Regions from separate parts of the Dyadobacter sp. BHUBP1 genome, predicted to be linked through region 2. Evidence: riboswitches for the same ligand, from Rfam matches in the RefSeq annotation. Region 2 holds a riboswitch; each other region holds the start of a gene.
The links. Region 2 has a riboswitch for cobalamin ahead of metE (5-methyltetrahydropteroyltriglutamate--homocysteine S-methyltransferase). Riboswitches for the same ligand answer to the same signal wherever they lie in the genome.
Positions count from the first base shown of each region.

Region 1: linked by a shared signal. The riboswitch ahead of ACQ4MZ_RS23115 (hypothetical protein) and the one ahead of metE (5-methyltetrahydropteroyltriglutamate--homocysteine S-methyltransferase) in region 2 are both predicted to bind cobalamin.
Region 3: linked by a shared signal. The riboswitch ahead of ACQ4MZ_RS23075 (ABC transporter substrate-binding protein) and the one ahead of metE (5-methyltetrahydropteroyltriglutamate--homocysteine S-methyltransferase) in region 2 are both predicted to bind cobalamin.
Region 4: linked by a shared signal. The riboswitch ahead of ACQ4MZ_RS07315 (TonB-dependent receptor plug domain-containing protein) and the one ahead of metE (5-methyltetrahydropteroyltriglutamate--homocysteine S-methyltransferase) in region 2 are both predicted to bind cobalamin.

Region 1 is NZ_JBOBIH010000006.1:228,443-233,998, forward strand. Features, by position in the region: gene cobN (cobaltochelatase subunit CobN) at 1-908, opposite strand, end outside; gene ACQ4MZ_RS23110 (cobyrinate a,c-diamide synthase) at 905-2,290, opposite strand; cobalamin riboswitch at 3,093-3,360, shown strand; gene ACQ4MZ_RS23115 (hypothetical protein) at 3,464-4,150, shown strand; gene ACQ4MZ_RS23120 (TonB-dependent receptor plug domain-containing protein) at 4,153-5,556, shown strand, end outside.
Region 2 is NZ_JBOBIH010000001.1:570,173-575,728, reverse strand. Features, by position in the region: gene ACQ4MZ_RS02480 (acyl-CoA thioesterase) at 272-655, opposite strand; gene metE (5-methyltetrahydropteroyltriglutamate--homocysteine S-methyltransferase) at 878-3,199, opposite strand; cobalamin riboswitch at 3,421-3,645, opposite strand; gene ACQ4MZ_RS02470 (6-phosphogluconolactonase) at 3,801-4,532, opposite strand; gene fumC (class II fumarate hydratase) at 4,680-5,556, shown strand, end outside.
Region 3 is NZ_JBOBIH010000006.1:216,838-222,393, reverse strand. Features, by position in the region: gene ACQ4MZ_RS23095 (cobyric acid synthase) at 1-674, shown strand, start outside; gene ACQ4MZ_RS23090 (pyridoxal phosphate-dependent aminotransferase) at 678-1,700, shown strand; gene cbiB (adenosylcobinamide-phosphate synthase CbiB) at 1,679-2,629, shown strand; gene ACQ4MZ_RS23080 (hypothetical protein) at 2,595-3,494, opposite strand; cobalamin riboswitch at 3,545-3,817, shown strand; gene ACQ4MZ_RS23075 (ABC transporter substrate-binding protein) at 3,817-5,019, shown strand; gene ACQ4MZ_RS23070 (cob(I)yrinic acid a,c-diamide adenosyltransferase) at 5,020-5,556, shown strand, end outside.
Region 4 is NZ_JBOBIH010000002.1:131,227-136,782, reverse strand. Features, by position in the region: gene ACQ4MZ_RS07335 (hypothetical protein) at 1-139, opposite strand, end outside; gene ACQ4MZ_RS07330 (thioredoxin family protein) at 175-741, opposite strand; gene ACQ4MZ_RS07325 (glyoxalase superfamily protein) at 790-1,191, shown strand; gene ACQ4MZ_RS07320 (DMT family transporter) at 1,188-2,108, opposite strand; cobalamin riboswitch at 2,173-2,373, shown strand; gene ACQ4MZ_RS07315 (TonB-dependent receptor plug domain-containing protein) at 2,424-4,346, shown strand; gene ACQ4MZ_RS07310 (DUF5074 domain-containing protein) at 4,357-5,433, shown strand; gene ACQ4MZ_RS07305 (tetratricopeptide repeat protein) at 5,494-5,556, opposite strand, start outside.

The DNA of each region.
Region 1 (5,556 bases), on a different contig from region 2:
GGATGGTAAATACCTTGCTCCGGCAAGTTTACAGGTGCCTCTGCGCCAAAACCGGTCATCAGTAAGTGATCAGAAAGGTAGCTCAGGAGCGAAATCAGGTTACTATAACCACCCGCCTGTAAGTAGGCCAGGGTTTCATGCAAAATATCGGGTGAAACCGTCGATACGGCCGCAAATTCGGGGTTCAGTTCTCCGGTACCGCTCACCACGATCAGGTGCTGTCCACGCTGGCCGGCCAGTTTTACCAGCTCATTAAACCCGGGAATGCTGCTCAACCGCCCGTGAATGCGAATAATGATGATTTTCGCTTCCGCAATTTCACGTTGCAAAATCTGCTGCATTTGCTCTTCGCTTTTGATCGCCATCAGGCTGATACCAGTCGTCTTGGGAAAATCATCCGGCAAAAGCTGCATGGCGCGGTCGAGCGTGAGCAAATCCGTATCCGCATGTGTGAGGAACACGATTCCATCGGTAGGAATGGCGGTTTGCCCCAATTCGGTTGAAGTTTCGGAACCTTTCCAGGTATAAAACTGAAATACATATTCGGCCAGATCCGAGGGCGGCACCAGGTATCGGTCGGCCTTAACCATACTTTCGATGTAGTCAAAAATCGCGATGATCTGCCATTCGTAATTGATCGAATGGAACCACACCGAGTGACCGTCGAACAAAAGCGTCACTACATTCGCCAATGTGCACGGGCCCAGACAACCGCCCTTCGTCATGTGTACGACGTTCCGCAGTTTCCGTCTCAGCCACTCATTTTTATACAATTCCACGGGAATGGGCGCATATCCGCGATCGACGCGCCCGCAGCAGCATGCATTGTAGCAATAGGAAAGATGCCCGCGCCGCTGCACGAGGTTAATGGACTTTCCGTCAGATCGGGTAATGCGCTGGCGTTTCATTGTGGGCTGTCGGCTTTCGGCGGTCGGCCGTCGGCTTTTTCTGTGGTTTGGTCGATGAGGTGTTGAATGAATTCGGGCTTGTCGGCCCAGTAGAAATGCGTATAGCCGGCAAAGGTGTTTTTCATTCTAAAAAACTGTGTATCAACCGGCATCCCCCTTGCATTAGTCATTGGTGCAAGCGACGCCTGCGCAAATGGCTCTTTCAATGAAGAGTAGTGAAATTCATGACCTTTGATTTCCAGACCATCCCAATGCATAGCCCGGTAGCCGAGCGTCACCTTGGCATGTTGGAGCGTAGTTGCCAGGTCAAGCACGCCGGCCATTTTGAATGCAGTGCCTTTGCTATCGACAATCTCCCTGCCCAGGTACATCAGCCCACCGCATTCCGCATAGGTCAATCCTCCGCTTTCACAATACTGCCGAATACTTTCCAGCATCGATAGGTTTCCAGCCAATTGTGCCGCAAACAGCTCGGGATAACCGCCTGGCAGGTAGACCAGGTCGGTTTCAGGCAAGGCTTTGTCATTCAAAGGACTGAACCACTGCACTTCTCCGAAGGTGCGCAGGCATGTGATATTTTGGTGATACAAGAATGAAAAAGCCTCGTCTTTCGCGACGGCAATGCGCAGGTCCCGGGAATTATCTTGTAGGTGTGGTTGATTTTCCTGATTCAAAACTGGCTCATTTTCGCCGCTACAACCGACGGCAGTAAGTTCCAGCAACCTGTCCAGGTTCACTGTCCGCGGGATAATCTCTGCCAGCCTTTGGATAATCTGTTCATAATCTGTTTCTGCGGAAATGTGCAGGCCCAAATGCCGGGAAGGAATATGCAGCTCCTCATTTTTAGGCAAATACCCCAATGCTTCCACGCCGGCGTCCGCACATGCATCCTGTAAAAACCGGTAATGCGATTCGGTATTGACGAAGTTGAAAATCGCACCTGCCACGCGGATTCCGGGATAGAAATTCTTCAACCCGTAAATCAGCGGAGCCGCCGAATAGGCCATCGACCGCGCATTGATCACCAGTACCACCGGAATATCCAGCAATGCAGCGATCTCGGCGCTGCTGCCTTTCATTTTGTCGGCACCGTCGAAAAGTCCCATCACGCCCTCGGTCACGCTCACATCCGCACGCGACGCATAATGCGTATACACGCCGCGCATATGCGCCTCCGAAGCCATAAAAGTATCCAGGTTCAACCCCAGCCGACCGGCGGCAGCCGTATGGTGGATCGTATCGATATAGTCCGGCCCGCATTTGAACGCCTGCACACCCAGCCCTCGCTCCCGCAACGCACGCAGTAGCCCGAGGGTCAAAGTAGTCTTGCCCGAATTACTGGACGGCGCGGAGATTAGAAAACTGGATTTTGGGTTAGTCATGAGGTTACTATCTTCTGGACACCTATTTTCTTTTGAGTTAAATCCCTATCATTTTTGATTATGGGAAAAATCAAAACATTGAAAACCAACTACGCGCTTCCCGGTCAGCCGATGACCGACGAGGAGGTAAATCGTATGGTTCAAGAAACTCAATCAGCTTTCTTCTGAATATCTTCATCATCCCATCTGTCGTTTCATTCCGACTAAAACCGGCATGTAACGAACCTGCTACATGGCAGATACCTGGTCATTTACCGTATCAAGCCGGTACGTATTGAAGTCCTGAACATCATTCACAGCAGTCGCAGTCCTTCGAAAATCAAAGCAGCCTGAAAAATCAAGATTTGATGTGCGCTGACAGACAAGCAAAATAATCAGCAGAAAACAGAAAGGAACTCCCCAGGCAGCAACACGCCAGGTGAGCGTCGGACCGCAAAGCGGCGAAAACCGACGAATATCCAAACCAGACCCTGCTTCATACCGCGAAAGCACTGTCAACAAGGAAAAGGATGGGTGTTCTGGCTTAGTTCAATGATTGAAAAACTGACCGGGTCGCCGGTGCGATGATTGAATGATTGAATAGTAAATATTCAATCATTCGGTCATTCGGTCATTCAATCATTAATCCTTTACAGTTGCGCGACAGCTCGTGACTCCACCACATGGGTGGCCCCGACGATTCCCCCGGAATGCGTTGATACGCAATCCCTTTTCCTGTTGGAGAAGTATGTTAAAGAACTTTTAATGCCGTAAAGTTAGCGGTATTCGGCTATTTTTCTGGCTTATCTCCAACAAAAACACCTAGCTTTGTCTATTCATTGGTTCGCGCCCCCGGCGTGATTAAAAGGGAATCCGGTGCAAATCCGGAGCAGTACCCGCTGCTGTAAGTTCACTAAACGATGTTCTTGTAAGATGTCACTGGGATATAATTTTGAATGATTGAATTTTGAATGATTGAATAAAAAGTATTCGATCATTCAATCATTCAAAATTCAGTCATTCAATCATTACTCCTGGGAAGGCGCAAGAGCTGAACGAGCCAGAAGACCTGCCGTTGAATAATCCGGTTTTGCTTTCGGGAAGAAAGGCAAGAGGAAACGGCAGGCTGCATTGCGGCTGCGCTACTCCCTGCATTCTCCCATAAGTTATGTTTTAATTTATGCGGAAATCCAAATGATCCAGTATCTGCTTATTGACTCGCTGCTCCTGGGTGTGCAGCATTCCTTCGAACCCGACCATATGGCTGCGGTTTCGGTTCTTGCCACGGAAGAAAACAATAGTGCGGCCCCAGGAGCGGTCCGGCCGGGAGCGGCCCAGCCGGGGGTGACCCCACTGAACCCGGCCATTCGATGGAAACTCATTTGGCGATCCTCCCACTGGGCGCTGGGGCATTCACTCACACTAATTCTATTCGCCGTTCTGGTGCTTTTGCTCAAATCTACGATGTCGCTGCACATTGCCGACCAGGTTGAGCTATTAGTCGGCCCATTGATGATCTGGCTCGGCATTATGGCGATCCGCCGGAATTTCAAAACAGACGCCCCCGTACCGGCGCCAGTCGAACGCAGGGTGAGCCGCTCATTCTGGGTAGGCATGGTGCACGGTCTTGCCGGTACGGGCGGGGCGTGCGCAGTGGCACTTACACTCGCGGCCCGCGATGCCATGACCGCCGTTTGGATCATTGTACTGCAAAGTATCGGCATTATCCTCTCCATGTCAGCGTACGGCTATTTTTTCGCCTTTTCCATCGGCCGTTTTGCCGGAAAGCGCGAACGCTTTCTGATGATCGTCAACTACCTGGTCGGTGTATTTTCGATCCTGATCGGCGGTATCACTCTTTTTGAATCATTTCAATTCTAACAATGTATACCCAATTCTACCGCCCCGCCCACATTTCAGTCGGCGGCTTATTGCTCTCACTACTAGCCATTTCAACCGTAGCGCAGTCGGCAGCATCCGCCCAGGAAAGCAACGCGGATTCGACGGCTAAAAAGCTGCTCGATCCGATCGTGGTAACTGCCACCCGTTTTGAAACCAAAAAGGAAAAGATCGCTCAGAAGCTGGATATTATTTCCAAAGAGGATATTCAGATGACGCCCTCCGCCGACCTGACCGATATTGTCCGAAAAGCAGCCGCGGTGGATGTGATCCAGTACCCCAATCTGTCTTCCGGCATCGGTATCAGGGGATTTCGTCCGCAGTTTTCAGGATTAAACCAGCGGACGCTGTTGCTCATCGATGGCCGCCCGGCGGGTGCAACCAACCTTTCCCAGATCAATCTGAATGGCGTTGAACGGATTGAAGTACTGAAAGGCCCCGCGTCGTCACTGTACGGCTCGCAAGCCATGGGCGGTGTGATCAATGTTATTACCCAACGCTCCAAAGGTACCCCCGGCGGCAATGCATTCCTGGAATATGGAAGTTTCAAGACATTACAGGCCGGCCTCAACACAGGCGGCAATATTACTTCCAAACTGGATTACGATTTGTCATTCAGCTATCTGGAAAGATCCAAGGATTACAAAATCGGTGAGGATAACTGGCTCCGCAATGCATTCGGCTACAAACATGCGCAAAAGAACTACACCGACCGTCCCGTCGTTGAAACCGACGAAACAACCGGTGACGGCAACCGGCGGCCGTTCACCAAGCTGCATTATTTTTCCGGTGCGTTAAGGTTGGGTTATCAGATCAACGATCGCTGGCGGGTGGATGTGTGTGGGGAGCAATTCCAGGCGCGGGATGTAGAATCACCAGGAGAGCTGTCCTCGGGCAGTACAGAAGCCAGCACCAAGGATATTGATCGTCAGGCGCTTGATATCTCATTAACCGGGCAAGTCGGGCAACATAGCCCGAGCGTGAAAGTGTATACTTCGGAAGAGAACACCAAAAACTACACCCAGAATGTGTCGGGTAAACCGGTGGTGCCATTCCGTTCCGCACAAGGACATAATGCATGGAAAGGCATACAGGTGAAAGACGTCTGGAAGCTCGGCCGGCATTCGGTGATATGGGGCTACGATTATCTCAATGCATCCACTAACAGCCGCCGCTGGACCAACGACACTACCGAACGTGCTCCTACTCAGCCCGAATACGCATTGATTTCCAGCGCATTCTTCGCACAGACATTATTGAATTTTGGAAAACTTACGTTACAACCAGGACTCCGCCTCGACCACGTTACCTTCGACGTACGCGAAACGCCGTTGCTGCCTACCTACAAAGCCGGTAAAAAAACAACGCCTTTCGCCAGCCCGAGCCTG
Region 2 (5,556 bases):
AGGCGTGCAAGATAAGCATTTTGGACAAGGCTGCAACTTGGCGCCGTCGGCTAATTACACGTATAATGTTATTAAACGGTTCGGAATCAAGCAAATAAACAGTCCGGATAACGAAATGATAACAGCTTACATTACCGGCGAGCATTTAAATGATTAATTATGAACCATTTCGAATGCGTGATTGGTCCGCGGCACAATTCGGTGCCGTATGATAAATTCTACAATTTCGTCCTCGAATCTCCGCCCGCCCGGATCGCCTAACGCGGTTATATTACAGAATTTTGGTAGGCTTATGATTCTCATCGAGCGCCACGAATGTGAAGATCCCGGTCACGGCCTTCTCCCGACTTACCTCGTACATCTTCTCCACAAAAATATCGACGCGAACCTTCATGCTGGTATTTCCAACAGTCTCGACGCGCCCTACCAGCTCGATAATGGTCCCTGCAGGAATGGGGTGCGTAAAATCAATACGGTCGGACGATACCGTTACGCATCGCAACCTTGAGAACCGTGTGGCAGCGATAAATGCAACCTCGTCCATCATCGACAGCGCCGTGCCGCCGAAAAGGGTATCGTAATGATTGGTGTTATTAGGGAAAACGGTTTTAAAAACACGGGTTTCCGAAGCGGAAATTCTATCTTCTAATGTCAAAATATAACGGTTTACTGGTGTCGTAACGGGAATGAAGTTCGGCGTATTTGTAGTCAGGGATGGTCAGGTGTTGTCATGAGTAGTCAAGTGTTGTCAAGAATGGTTAGGTGGTGTCATAAGTAGTCAAGGGTAGTCAAGTGCTGTCAGGGGCGATCACATCTCTCTATTTCTGACCATATCTGACTACACATGACAACAAATGACTATAAACGACCGCCGTCGCTATCCAGTAACCGCGACCGATTCACGCAGCAAGTTAGCCGCAGAAATCATGTTACGCAAAGCGGCTTCGGTTTCCGGCCATTTGCGGGTCTTCAATCCGCAGTCGGGGTTCACCCACAAATTCCGCGCCGGAATTACCTTCAATGCCTTTTCGAGCAAAAGGATCATCTCGTCCACCGTCGGTACGCGGGGCGAGTGGATGTCGTACACACCGGGACCAATCTCGTTCGGGTAATTGAATTGTGCGAACGCGTCGAGCAGCTCCATTTGCGAACGCGACGTCTCGATCGTGATCACGTCGGCATCCATGGCAGCAATGGAATCGATAATATCGTTAAACTCCGAGTAGCACATGTGCGTGTGGATCTGCGTCTGATCGGCTACTCCCGCGGCGCTCAGGCGGAATGCGTCCACAGCCCATTTCAGATAGCTTTGCCAGGCGCGTTTCCGTAATGGCAGGCCTTCGCGGATCGCCGGTTCGTCGATTTGAATCACTTTAATACCTGCCTTTTCCAAATCCACTACTTCGTCGCGTATGGCGAGCGCAATCTGGAATGTGGTATCCTTCCTCGGCTGGTCATCCCGCACGAACGACCATTGCAGGATCGTTACCGGGCCGGTAAGCATGCCTTTGACCAGCTTTTCGGAGTTAGCTTGTGCAAATGCAGACCATTTCACCGTCATAGGCTGTTCTCTTTCCACATCCCCATAAATGATCGGCGGCTTCACGCACCGGCTGCCGTAGCTCTGCACCCAACCATTTTGGGTAAATACAAAACCTGAAAGCTGCTCGCCGAAATACTCCACCATATCGTTCCGCTCGAATTCGCCGTGTACCAGCACATCGATCCCAAGCTCCTCCTGCCAGCGCAGCGAATCCACGATTTCCGCCCGAATGCGGGTTTCATACTCGTCTAGTGTCAATGCACCTTTTTTGAACTGCGCCCGGAGCTGCCGTACCTCATCCGTTTGCGGAAAGGAACCGATCGTTGTCGATGGGAACAATGGCAATTTCAGCTTTTCTAACTGAATACCCTGCCGGATGGCAAATGCATTCTGCCGGTCGAAATCCCGTTCACGCACTTCACTAACCCGCGCTTTCACTGCCGGTTTGTGGATCAATACGGAAGCACGGCGGCTTTCAATCGCCTTTTGATTGTCCAGAAATGCGCTATCATTCGCATAGTCTGCCGCTGCAAGCCTTGCCAATGTAGTCACCTCATTCAGTTTCTGTTTTGCAAACGCCAGCCAGTTTTTAATCTCCGCTGTCAGTACTGCCTCATTCTTCTCCAAATCCAGATCATAAGGACTATGCAGCAACGACGACGACGGTGCCACCAAAATCCGCTCGTCTCCCAGGACATTTACAGCTGTTTGAATCCATTCTAACGATTTTTGATAATCGTTTTTCCAGATATTCCGGCCGTCGACAACGCCCAGCGAGAGCTTTTTGGTGGAAGAGACAAATGCTTCGTCGGCAAGGATCTGTGGTAACGTCTCCGCACCGCGTGTCAGGTCTAAATGCAATGCATCCACCGGTAATGCAGTCGCAATTGCCAGATTATCGTCTAGCGGCCCGAAATAGGTTGTTACCAGAATGCGCAGCTTCGGAAGCGCCTCTCTGATCTGATTGTAAGCGCTTAGAAATGCGAGCTTTTCCTTTTCATTCAAATCCAATACTAATGCCGGCTCATCGAGCTGCACCCATTCGGCACCTCTTGCAGCAAGTTCTTTTAATATGGATATATAAACAGGTAAAAGGCTGTCCAGTAGGTCAATGCGATCGAAGCCACTTTCCTTTTCTTTACCCAAAAGCAAATAGGTAACCGGCCCCAGCAGTACCGGTTTGGTTTGAATGCCTTTTTGCAATGCATCTTCAAATTCCAGCAAAACCTTCTCCGAATACCGCTTGAATTTCTGGTCCTTCACAAACTCGGGAACGAGGTAGTGGTAGTTGGTATCAAACCATTTCGTCATCTCCATCGCATTGATATCCAGCCCGTTCTTCTGGTAACCGCGGGCCATTGCGAAATAGAGGTCGAGCTCTTTGTTCGATTTCCCGTCGACCAACTGGTGGTAACGCTCGGGAATGGCGCCTACCATCAGCGAGGTATCGAGAACATGGTCGTAAAGCGAAAAATCATTGGAAGGAATGAGGCTGATGCCTGCAATCTGCTGCGTTTCCCAGTTCTGGTGGCGGATCTTCCGGGCGGCTTTCTGCAATGCATCGCGATCGATCGTTCCAGCCCAGAATTGTTCGTTGGCTTTTTTGAGCTCGCGGAGGCTTCCCACGCGCGGGTAGCCAAGGTTGTGTGACAACATACTTTTTGTGTTTAAAGAGTTAATAAAACCCTGTGAAAACACCCTCCCATCCCGACAAAACGCCTGTTGCGGACGGTCGCCGGTACTTCATTCCATCGCGGCAACACGTAGCTACCCTGCGAAACGAACAGATACAGTTTCCCCAAAACAGCCGGGTAGCCTGTGATACTGCAATAAAATGTGGTAAATCAATGCTTGACTACTCCCCACCCGTGAGGGAAAAGCCATTGAGGATGACGGCAAGTCTCCTGGCTTGTATCATTTTTACCGCCCTTCTCGCGCGCCGGGGCGCTGCAATGGGACGCGAGGGTAAAAATTGGCCCTGAATGCTCAGAGCGGATACTTACAGTAGCACGACTGCCCGTGAATTGCACACGGTTCCTTTTTGTTTTGCTATGTTTTGGCTGAGGGATCCAAAAGCAAAAACCATCACCCCGATTGACGGGCGTTCACAAAGAACTGCGTCAAATTTAGGCGGAAGGCGCATTCGGCCGTAAATGGTCGGCCAATTTCAGTGAAGTGAGTAGAAATTAGCCTTTCGGCAGGATAAAATATCTTATTTGGAGTAAAATAAATGGCGATAAAAGTGATTTCGTATTAGCTAAAAAATCGTCCCGGCCGCATCCGCATCCAATATAAACTCCGCATTCAAATGATTCTGCAAAACCGTCGCCGGGAAATCCTTTGAAACGGGGAATGCGAGGGCGCGCCGGATTACCGGGGCTTTGGCTGCTCCCGAGGCAAGCAAAATGGCGGCGCGCGCTTCCAGAATGTGCCGGATACCAACGGTAATGCCCCGGGTAAGCATGGTGGGTTGTTTGAAATACTTCTGACCTACTTCCACTGTGACGGTATCGAGTTCGGAAATGTGGGCGTAGGTATCCCAGGAGGTACCTGGCTCGTTGAGGGCGAGGTGGCCGTTCATGCCTACGCCCAATATAATAAGGTCGAGACCACCCAGGCTTTCCACGACTTTGTTGATGCGGTCGCATTCCGCTTGCGGATCAAAGGCCTTGCCGTCGAAGAAGACAATTTGATCCGGCCGGAGGCCGACGGGTTTCAGAAAATCGCGGTCGAGGAGGTCACGACAACTGCCGTCGTCGCCGGCACCAAGGCCTATCCATTCGTCGAGGCCGATGAAAGTGCATTGGGAGAAATCGACACGGCCGTTCTGGTTGGCCGCTACCAACGCATCGAACATTCCCTTGGGGCTACTGCCGGACGGGAAGCAAATAACCGATGTGGGTTTGTGGTTCATCAGGTCGATTACTCGCTCAGCTGCGGCGGAACTCATGAGCGTATAGTCGGGATAAATGCTGATCTTGGGTATCATGAAAAGTGGGGTTTAGGTTCTCGGCGCGTCAATCTAAACATTCTTTTTTCAGACGTGAACATTTATCCATAAAAAACTCCAGAAACTGCAAGTCCGGGCCTAACTTTACCGCACATTGTTCAATTACATTATCATTCTACTTCAAAAATGGAATACCGTATAGAAAAAGACACGATGGGCGAAGTGCAGGTGCCTGCACACGTATACTGGGGCGCCCAGACGCAACGCTCGATCCAGAACTTTCCTATCGCACAGGATATCAATAAAATGCCGAAGGAGATTATCAAGGCCTTCGCATACCTGAAAAAAGCTGCCGCTATCACCAACTTCGAAGCCGGCATACTTCCTCAGGAAAAAAGCGAGCTCATCGGCAAAGTTTGCGACGAGATCCTTACCGGCCAGCTCGACGACCAGTTTCCGCTGGTGGTGTGGCAAACCGGTTCCGGAACGCAGTCGAATATGAACTGTAACGAGGTGATCGCCTACCGCGGGCACGTACTGCAAGGCGGTGATTTGGCTGACAAAACGAAGTTTTTGCACCCGAATGACGATGTGAACAAGTCTCAGTCGTCAAACGACACCTACCCTACCGCAATGCACATTGCGGCCTACAAAATCCTGGTGGACGTTACGATCCCGGGCATTACCAAGCTGCGTGACACGCTGAAAGCGAAATCCGAAGCATTTAAGAATGTAGTTAAAATCGGTCGTACGCACTTTATGGACGCTACACCGCTGACTCTGGGCCAGGAATTTTCGGGCTACGTTTCGCAGCTTGACCATGGTTTGAGAGCCATTAACAACACATTGGCACACCTTTCTGAACTCGCATTGGGTGGTACCGCGGTGGGAACGGGTATTAATACGCCTCCAGGATACTCCGAAAATGTAGCACGGCACATCGCAGCATTGACAGGCCTGCCATTCGTTACTGCTGAAAACAAATTTGAGGCATTAGCGGCACACGACGCGATCGTAGAGGCGCATGGCGCATTGAAGACCGTTGCTGTAAGCCTGATGAAGA
Region 3 (5,556 bases), on a different contig from region 2:
TTTCGAACTTCACTGATTTCGACCGCCTTGAAAAAGATCCGCGGGTGAATTTGTATTATACCAATGAACCCTTAGAAATTGCCAAAGCCTCGGTGATCATCATCCCGGGAAGTAAAAATACGATCGAAGACATGCTGGCCGTGAAAAATAGCGGTGTCGCGAAAGCCATTTATGATGCGCACAAGCTTGGCAAGACCGTTATCGGCATTTGCGGGGGCTACCAGATGCTTGGTGAGCGCATTCTCGATCCTCATCATGTCGAAAGTGATATTGAAGAGTTGCCCGGGCTGGGGTTATTGCCTGTAAAAACCACACTGCAATTTGAGAAAACGACATTGCAGTGTGCATTCCGGTTCCGCCAAAGCGAGGAGCCATGTTCGGGCTATGAGATCCACATGGGCGAAACCATCGCATTGCAGCCCGGGGAGGCCGTTGCCACATTCTCTAACGGCCGCCACGACGGGTACTTCCGCGATGCACGTACCTGGGGTACCTATCTTCACGGTATTCTGGACAATCAGGTGGTAATCGACCACGTATTGGCCCCTTATACCAAAGAGGAAGGTATGCGGTACGACTATCAGCAATTTAAGGAACAGCAATATGATAAACTGGCGGATTTGCTGCGTCAGAACATTAATATGGAGTTGATTTACAACAGTATAGCTGAGTAGAATATGTTACACGGGCACGGCGACGATGGCTATCGTTACGGCAGCAAGATCATCGCGGATTTCAGTACGAATGTCTGGTATGAAGGCGAACCGGCCGGTTTGAAAGCGTATGTTTTCGAAAAATGGAGTGAAATAAACCGTTATCCTGAGGTACTGGCAGAGAGTTTGCGGGAAAAGATCGCACGACATCACCAAATGTCGGTAGCGCAGTTGCTGGTATGCAGCGGCACGACCGAAAGCATCTACCTGATCGCGCAATTGTTCTCCGGGAAACGGACGACGATTGTTACGCCTTCATTTGCAGAATATGAAGACGCATGCCTATCGTTCGGGCATGAAATAGCCAGTTTGAGCTGGCAGGAGGCTTTGGAATTGCCAAGATTGAAAACCGATCTGGTATTTATTTGTAATCCGAATAATCCTACCGGGCTTATTTTTAGTGACTTACAATATTGGCTCAAACTGAACCCGCAATGCCTTTTTGCAGTTGACGAGGCATTTATTGATTTCACTGAGGGAGCGGATTCGGCTGTTTCGCTGATGGCTCGGTTTCCAAACTTGTTGATTATGCGTTCACTTACCAAGATTTATGCGATTCCGGGGTTACGTCTCGGTTATTTACTGGCGAGGGAAGAAATTGTTGATTCGTTAATGAATATCAAACAACCCTGGACGGTCAATACGCTGGCGATGGCGGCGGGGCATTACATTTACGATCATTTCGATCGGATTCAGCCCCCGGTTTCCCGACTCCTGACTGATAAAAGAACGTTCGTTCAAGAATTGCAGAAATTGGAATGCGTTGAAGTGCTGGAAAGCGATACGCATTTCTTTTTGGTCAGAACTTTGGTGCGGAACGCCGCTCAGTTGAAAGATTTTCTGATCGAAAAACATGGCTTGCTGATTCGTGACGCAGGTAACTTCCGCGGCCTCACCCGGCAGCATTTTCGGCTCGCTACCCAGCGGCCGGATGATAACGAGAAGATGATCAATGCATTGAAAGAATGGCAGGCGCTGTATTACTGATCTGCCCCTTGATCGCAGGTTACCTGCTCGATCTCCGGTTGGGCGACCCCGACAACTGGCCACACCCCGTACGAGTATTTGGTAACGCAATTGCGCTGGGTGAAAAATGGTTGAATCGTGGCCGCTTCCGATTTCTGAAAGGGGCTATATTGAGCATAACCCTTGTAGTGCTGGTGTTCTACTTTTTTTACAGGCTTAATGCATTGCTTCTGCACGCACCCGCAATGTATCTGGTAATCAATAGTATTTGTGTTTACTATGGTTTGGCCAACCATTCGCTTATCGCGGAGGGACGGGCGGTATTTTCAGCGCTGGAAAATGAAGGCTTGGAAGCAGGTAGGAAGCAACTTTCAAGAATTGTAGGCAGGGATACCTCAAACCTGAATGCGCAGCAAATACGCGTTGCAGTGCTGGAAACAATGTCCGAAAATCTCAGTGATGGCGTGGTAGCACCGCTTTTTTACTATGCTCTGGCAGGCGTTCCGGGTATGATGGCTTACAAGATGATCAATACGATGGATTCCATGCTGGGTTACCGCAGCGAGCGCTATGAATGGTTCGGGAAATCTGGGGCAAGGCTGGATGATGTGGCAAATTTTATGCCTGCCAGGCTGACGGCCTTGCTGATGGTTTTAGTGACAGGAAGCAGGCGTGGATTGCGATTTGTCTTCAAATTCGGGCACAGACATAAAAGCCCGAACGCCGGGTATCCCGAAGCAGCATTAGCTGGGATTTTGGATTGCCGCTTCGGCGGGGCGAATGTCTATCACGGGCAGGTAGTCGACAAGCCGTTTATCGGGGAGAATGACCGGGTAATTGAACCGCAGGAAATCGCAAGAGCGGCAAGTGTCAATCAGCGGACCTGTTTGGCGATGGTGCTGATAGTTATCCTGGTCAGTTGGGCAGTCGAGATGTCTTGCCCAGTTTGATTTCGGTTACAAATTCGGGCGATACACCCGCCAGACGTGCGATTACCTCTACTGTGAACGACGTTTCTCTTAATAGATTGGTTATTAGTTCTGTTGCTTTGTTGTTCTCCCCCTCTTTTTTTGCTCTATCCAACAGAAATTCTTCGATACCCATTGTCGTCGATCGATTAGTTAAGTGACTGATGATATGGTCAAATTTAGCGATTGCTTCAACCTTTTCAAAGCGGATATAGTAGCGAAGAAAATTCATTAACTTAGAGATTTTTCTCTTTGAAAATCCTTTGCCGAGAAGATTCCTGGCAAGTGTTAATTTAATAGCAAGTATTTCGTCCTCGGTAATATGTTTGCATTTCAATGCAATCAGAGCCGTCAACACCACTACAGCAAACGGATTGTCACTTTCCCGCAACATCTGCTCGTCTTGTTCCAGGATTTTGAATGCGTTAAACCTGTACAAAATACTCGTTCCCATAAATTCCCTGTAATATTCACAAGGCCTAAACGCCGCATTGTTCTCCGTGAAAATGGCGAATGCCGTGACAGGTTTGTCATACTTATCGAGTATCCGGGAGTAATAAGTAAACATTCGGCGATTGAAATGGGGATCATGGTAGCCCTGCACCTCGATGTGCACGAGTATCCATTCGTTGTCGCCGTTTTGGCAATACACTTTTACAAGTTTGTCTACAAAGCGGGTCTGGTACGAATTATCCTCCGGCGGGAATAATTGTTCCAGCTCTTTATCGAGGTATTCGAAATCTTTGGAGAAATCGAAATAGGAAGCTGCGTTCGGGTAGAAGAAGAGCAGGAAATCTTCGAAAATATCTTCCAGGATCGATTTCCAGAGAGTGTCGTCGCGTTGCATGAAGCGTGTGTGTAAATGAAACTCTGCAATGATAACCAATAAAATATTGCTAGTTTTGCGGTCATCCAGGTACACGCGTCATGCGTGATTAAAAGGGAATCCGGTGGGAATCCGGAACAGTCTCCGCTGCTGTAAGTTCACTAACGGTCCTGGCAATTGTGCCACTGGGATTACAATGAGTGAATGTGCGAATGAGTGAATAAGTGAATGTTTGTAATTAAAAAGCATTCAGTCATTCATTCATTGACTCATTCACTCACTAACCCGGGAAGGCGCCAACGACCTGAACGAGTCAGAAGACCTGCCTGCAAACATTGTTAATATGGCTTTCGGAAGAAAGGCCGGTGACTACATGATTATCAGAAAAATACTTGCAGCCCTGCTGCTGTGCCGCTTGTTGGCTAGTTGCAGCACTTCGTCATCGCTTTACGAAAAAGGCGATTCCCATTATTCAGGCCCCGACCTGTTTCCTGAAAAAGCCAAAGTGGCCCACGCCAAAGGCTTTAAAATTACTTATCATAAATATTACAAGGTAGTCAAGATCATGAGCCCGTTCGAAAAATCGACGGACACGCTCACGTATGTGCTGGTACAACGTGGAAAGCCGCGACCGATCGGGTACAAAGACAGCCAGCTCATCGAAATTCCCGTGCGAAGCATGGTGGCAATGTCGTCACTGCACATCGGGTTGATTGGCTTTTTGGATTGTGAGGATATTCTTACAGGTATGGGTAACCTCAAATATGTCTCTTCCGCCAAAGTACTTGATCGCATTAAATTGGGCAAGGTTGTCGAAGTAGGAAAGGATCAGGGGCTCAATGAGGAACTGCTGGTAAGCATGCATCCGGACCTCATTATGGCGACAGGGAACCCCGTTTCGAAGGTTAGCCGTTACGAATCACTGCATCAGGCGGGGATACCGGTAATGGTCAATTCGGAATGGGTGGAAACGACGCCGCTGGGTAGGGCGGAGTGGGTGAAACTCCTGGCAGCGTTGATCAATAAGGAAGGGGAAGTGAATAGGAAGTTCGCTAACGTCGAGCAAGAGTACGAACGACTGGCCCGTCTGACCCAAAATCTAAAAATGCGCCCGAGCCTGATTACCGGAATGAATTCCAAAGACGCGTGGAATGTTCCAAATGGTGATAGTTACGTAAACCGCTTCTTCCAGGACGCGGGCGCCTCGTATCATTGGTCCGGAACAAAGGCAACCGGAAGCTTGCCACTCAGTTTTGAAACCGTTTATCCCATTGCATTGCAGGCCGACTTCTGGCTGAATGTAAGTATCGGAAATGTACAGACGAAGAAGGACGTCCTCGCGCGAGATATCCGTTATGCGGATTTCAAGGCATTTAAAACCAATCACATTTACAGCTATAACAAACGCATGAATGCGCAGGGGGCCAACGATTACTGGGAGTCCGGCGCGGTAAACCCGCATTTGGTACTGGCCGATCTGATCCGTATTATCCACCCGGAGCTATTACCGAATCACGAGTTGATCTATTATAAATCAATTAATTAAATGAAAATATATACCAAAAAGGGCGATAAAGGCACCACCGGGCTATTTGGCGGGAGCAGGGTGAGCAAGGACGATGTGCGCATCGAATGCATCGGGACGCTCGATGAAGCGAATTCGACGATCGGGCTTTTACGGGTAAAGCTCGGTGCCGGGCATGAATGGCAGTCCAATTTGCATAAAATCCAAAAGGACCTGATGGATATGATGTCGCACCTGGCACGGCCATCGGATGCCAAAAAGGAGAATAAAAACCCGATGCCGGTGGATGGCGCCGCTTTTTGTGAGGAGTGGATCGACGCGCTGGAAGCTGCTATGACTTCGCCTTCGGACTATTTTCTGCTGCCGGGCGGGAATGAGGTATCGGCACTTTGCCACATCGCACGTACGCAAATGCGCCGGGGAGAGCGCCGGTTGGTGTCGCTGATCAAAACCGATGAGGTGCATGAAGCGATCCCGGCCTATATCAACCGCCTTTCGGACCTGTTTTTCACGCTCGCTCGTGCCGAGATGGACAAAGCAGGGGTGGCGGAAGAAAAA
Region 4 (5,556 bases), on a different contig from region 2:
TGACCACTTCGAGGATGGTTTGTTTTAATTCTTCCATACTATCGCCCTGCGTGCCAATAAATTTGTCGGCAATATCAGCAATGGCGCTAAAACCTTGCTCTTCCCTTATAACGTCCAGAACTATTTTGGGCTTTTTCATCTCTTTATAAGGAAGCTGAGTGAGTTAACTTACGCCTATTTCGCAGGATACAAAGTGCCGTAAGTCTTCGCTTTATAGCTTTCGAAGTCCTGCTTTTTATGGTAATCCTCTCCGAAAAAGGTAATGATCTGATGGAATTCTTTCGCTTTCAGGTAACCGGCTAGTGGCTGGATCATGTTAAATTGATCGTCCAGAAAAACCGTTGTGGGATAGCTCGGCTGATTATTCGTTAATGCCAATGCGATTTCATGGATGCCGCGACCGCCCTGTTCAAGGTATTTGAACTGCTTGTCGCCCAATTTGATCGTTCCCTTTTGCTCTGCATCGAGCTTTACGGCGTAATATTTCTTGTTGATATATTCGGTAACGGCTTTGTCTTTGAACGTTTCGCGATCCATCACTTTGCACCATCCGCACCAGTCGGTGTAGACGTCGATCAGGATCTTGCGGGGCTCCTTCTGAATTTTGGCATATGCCTCTTCGATGGTCAGCCACTGAATACCTTCGGCGGCTGCACGCCTTTTACCCGTATCGGCTTTGAAACCGGCAAGGAATACCAGCATTACGGGAAATATTATCAGTATTGACAGGAGTCGTTTCATAGTAATTTTTTAGATTTCTTGCTCTTAGACAAATCTCTTTCACAAATCATGGCACGGACTGCGCGTCAGGTGCCAAAGCATAATAACATGGAAGCCAGCAAAGTCATCCCAATTTTACGCATTTTTGACGAAACCAAAGCACGGGAATTTTACATCGGCTGGCTCGGCTTCCAGGTCGACTGGGAACACCGGTTTTCCGACGATGCACCGCTCTACATGCAAGTTTCGCGCGGAGACCTGACGCTCCACCTCTCCGAACACCATGGCGATTGCACACCGGGCGCCAAAGTCTTCATCGAATGCACTGGCGTGCGTGATTTCCACAAGGAACTCAATGAAAAGCAATACAAATACAATCGCCCGGGACTCGAACAGGAGCCATGGAATGCCATTTCGGTAACGGTAGTCGATCCCTTCATGAACCGGCTTGCATTCAATGAGCGGCTTTAAGCATTCTTAGTTTTTGCCAGAGACACCAGAATGCCTCCTGTAATGATTAGCAACATGCCCGTCAGCATAGAAAGCGTCGGAATCGCCTCTCCCATCAGAAAGCCGATCAGCACCGAAAAAAGAATATTGGAATAACCCACCACAGCGACGCGCCCGGCTTTATCGTAAGTAAATGATTGCGTAAGCATTTTTTGTCCCAAAAGCGCCGTAAACCCTAATGCGAGAAAACCCAGCCATTGCCAGGTATTCTCCGGCCATCTGAATGTACCTATCAGAAAATCCAAATGCTCCATAGGATAATACGTACCGACCAGCATCGACAAAATAGGCATTACAATCCCGCTGAGCATAAATGAAAGGATGATCGCGCGCGTGTCGTACACGACACCAAGCTGGCGGATGGACAAGTAAGAAATGGCCGTCAACAGTGCATTGCCCAAACCTAATGCATTATCCCGCAGCGACGACGAAAGATCGGGCCGGAACACGAACAGAATACCGGTAAAACCAACGAATATAGCCATCCATTCCTTGCCATTCAGTGTTTCTCCGATGAGCAGCCAGGAGAAAAGCGCCAGAAAAATTGGGTAAGTATATTGGTAGGTAGAAGCCCGGCCGAGTCCAAGCGTCTGGATTGCATAAAATAGCATGTACAGCGACAATGTTCCTACTACACCTCTGAAAATAAGCAGTCCCAACTTTCCGCCCTCCTGCCTCAGCGGCCGTTGCCAGATGCTGCTAATGATAAAAACCACCCCAACAATGTTCCTGAAAAAAACCAGCTGTACAATATGGAACTCCCTTCCCAGCCATTTCGAGATCGCCGACGTAAGCGAGAAAAAAAATGCGGCGCCGAGCATAAGGTAAATGCCTTTCAGGGAGGATGCGGTCGGGAAATTTTCAGTAGAAGCGGCCAAAAGCAATCAGAATTTGCTGCAAAGATAGCGGTTATCGTACACAACGGAAAGTCGGGGGAAATACCTACCTTTGCACCCGCTTGGTGCCATAAGCTGCTTCTAGTCAGCGATTAGGCTTAATAGGGAATTCCGTTAGCACCGGAAGCTGTCCCCGCAACTGTAAGTCTGCCAACACGTGCCCGATTCTTCGTGCCACTGTCCTGCGACGGGAAGGCTCCGGGTGCGAAAGACGAGCCAGGAGACCTGCCAGAGCATTTTGATCGGACCGTTTTCGGAGGAAAAACAGAAGATCGCCGCCAATCATTGCGATTTAGAGTGTTTACCAACTTAAGACTTGTGGGATGCTGGATGTTATGGGCAAGTTTTGCGCTGACACTGCCGGTTTATGCACAAAAAGACTCCATTGCTCTCGACCCCGTCATCGTGAAGGGATTTGTCCCTCAAAAATTTATGAGCGGCCTGAAAATCCAGCGCATCGACTCCGCTTCGCTCGCGCAGGTACGCTATCAGAATATCGGTGACGTGTTATCCGCTTATACCCCGATTGCATTTAAAAATTACGGGCCGGGCCAGCTCAATACCGCCTCGTTCCGGGGCACCTCCGCCAACCATACTGCTGTCCTATGGAACGGGCTCAACATCAATGCGCCTACCCTCGGACAAACGGACTTCTCCACCATTCCCGTGGCGGGTTTCGACCAGCTTTCGGTTCAGTACGGCTCCGCGGCGAGTGTTGTGGGCTCCGATGCCGTGGGCGGAAGTATTTTGCTTGACAGCCGCGCATCGGCAACGCCGTTTCATGTGTCTGATGGCGGACAATATGATAGCTTCAATAACCATCAGAGCCGAACAGATATCCGCTATCTAGTGCCACTAAACAACCAATGGGCTTTCTCAGGGAAAACGGCACTTTACTATGGCAGGATGAACAACGATTACCCCAAACCAACCCGGAACACTTACGCACTCTTGCCTACCGAAACTTTTCAAAAAGGCATTGTACAGGACCTGTTCCTCCACGGACAAAACGACCAGGAAATTTCCGCACACATCTGGCTCACCGACAATAAACTGACGCTGACGCCCGACGATATCCAAGGTCGTGAAATGACCCAAACTACGGCCTATCGTACGATGTTCCGCTATCAGGTCCGGACGCTCACGCTACGCACCGCCTGGGTACGCGACATCATAGATTATGCCAAAGGTGACCTCTCCCACCCCGACCATTCAATAACGGATAAGTTCGCTTCGAGAATAGAAAAGGATTTTCTGCTAAATCTTGGCAACAATATCAATCCTATTCACCTTAAAACCGGGGGAGAATGGACGCATTATCGTTCACGCGTACCGGGATACGCGCTCTCGCCAGCGAGCGAGAACCGCACGGACTTCTTCCTGCTCACCCGCTGGCAACCGACAGCGCGGATTACTACTTCCATTAACCTTAGGCAGGGCCTCGTTACGGGTTTCAATCCACCGTTCACACCGTCGGTTGGTGTGGAATATAGTTTCATTCAAAAAGCGCTTTACAACCTTACCTTGAAAGGCTCCTATGGCCGCAGCTACCGGGTGCCCACTTTGAACGAACGCTACTGGAAGGACCTCGGTAACCCGGATGTCCACCCCGAAACGGGTTGGAATAAGGAAATCGGCCTTGAACAGATATTTAAAGCGGCTTTCGGCGGCACGCTAAGAACCACCGCAACTTTTTACCATAACCGAATTAAAGACTGGACTTACTGGAATCCATCGAGAAGCTACCGGGTCGAAAATCTGCAACAGGTACTGGCCCGGGGAATTGAATTGCAACTGGGCTATCAGCGACAAACCGGTTTCTGGCGAACAGGACTGGACGTGGGTTATGCATTCAACAAAAGCAGCCAGGAGAAGGCCTACGACAATTACTCGCAGGATATTGTAGGCAAACAATTGGTATTTGTACCTGAACATACGGTTAATGCAAATGCATTCGTGCAGTTCAAGTCCACGAAGCTTACGGGACAGTTACAGGCGGCCAGCAAGCGCTATACAACCTTCGACAATTCACAGTTTCTGGACGGTTATGGCCTGGTAAACCTGCTGGCCGAAACGAGCTTTACCTTTTACAAATTCAAGCTCATTTTACAGGGGCAAGTCCGCAACCTCACCGACACGTTTTATTTAAATGTCAGAAATAATGCGATGCCGGGAAGAAGTTTTGCATTAAGTTTAACCTTTAGTTACGATTCTCAATAAATCAATGAAAATGAAAAGACAGTTAGCCAGTTCATTAGCAGTAGCTTTTTCAACCCTCGCGGTATGGTCCTGTAATCAAAGCGACCCGGCTCCGAAGGGAGACTATGTGAGCGGTGTTTTTGTAATGAATGAGGGTAATTTCTCCCAGAATAACGGTGCTATTTCCTACTTCGCGCGGGAAAACAACACGGCAACCGCCGATATTTTCGCAGTGGCAAACGGAACGGCATTGAAGGGCGGCGTGCAGGATTATACTGCTTCCGAAGAGCAAGGTATTATTCTTGTCGATAATATGTCTGCCGGCCAGGATAAAGTCCAGTTCGTACAACGGTACACTTTCAAGGATGAAGGTACCATTGGTGCACCGGATATAGAGAATCCTCGCGAAGTGGTTATCGCAGGCCGAAAAGCTTATGTTTCGTGCTGGGGAACGGACGTCAGCAAATATTCGACCGGCTATATTGCGGTTATTGACCTGACCACCAAAAAGGTTACCAAAAAAATCAACATAGCCGATGGCCCTGAAAACCTGGCCTATGCTAGTGGGAAGCTTTACATAGGCACTACGCAATGGGCTGCCGGAAACAAGCTGGCGATCATCAATACAAACACCGATGAAGCATCGTCGCCCATTGCGACATCAGGTGCTGCCAATCCGGTTGGTGTTGATGCGAACGGAAAACTATGGGTGAATGCCGGCAATAAAATGTTGCGCATTAATACAGAAACCAACGCTACCGAAGCAACGCTGACGATTGCGACGGACGGGACCAAAACACCCGGCAATTTTACATTCAGCAATGATTTGAAATCCATTTTCTTTGTGCTTTCGTGGTATGACAGCGCTGGTAAACAGCAAGGAGGCACTTACAAATTCTCCATTACCGATACGCAGATAGCCATGGTTACCCCATTGATTCCGCGCCCGTTCTATGGCCTTGCAGTTGATCCGTCACAAGGACTGCTTTACGCAGGCGTGAGCCCGTCCTATACGCAGGCAGGCTACGCGGTTCGTTATCGCGCCGATGGAAGCTTGGTCGACTCTGTCAAAGTAGGCATCGCACCAGCAGGATTCTTCTTCCAATAACATGTAAATTGAAAAAGTCTCCCGCTTGGGAGACTTTTTCAATTTCGGAACCATGCCACTTCACTTAAAAAATCCTTGCGGATCGGGCATCTTGGCTTTCAAAAGTTCAACAAAATCGAGGTT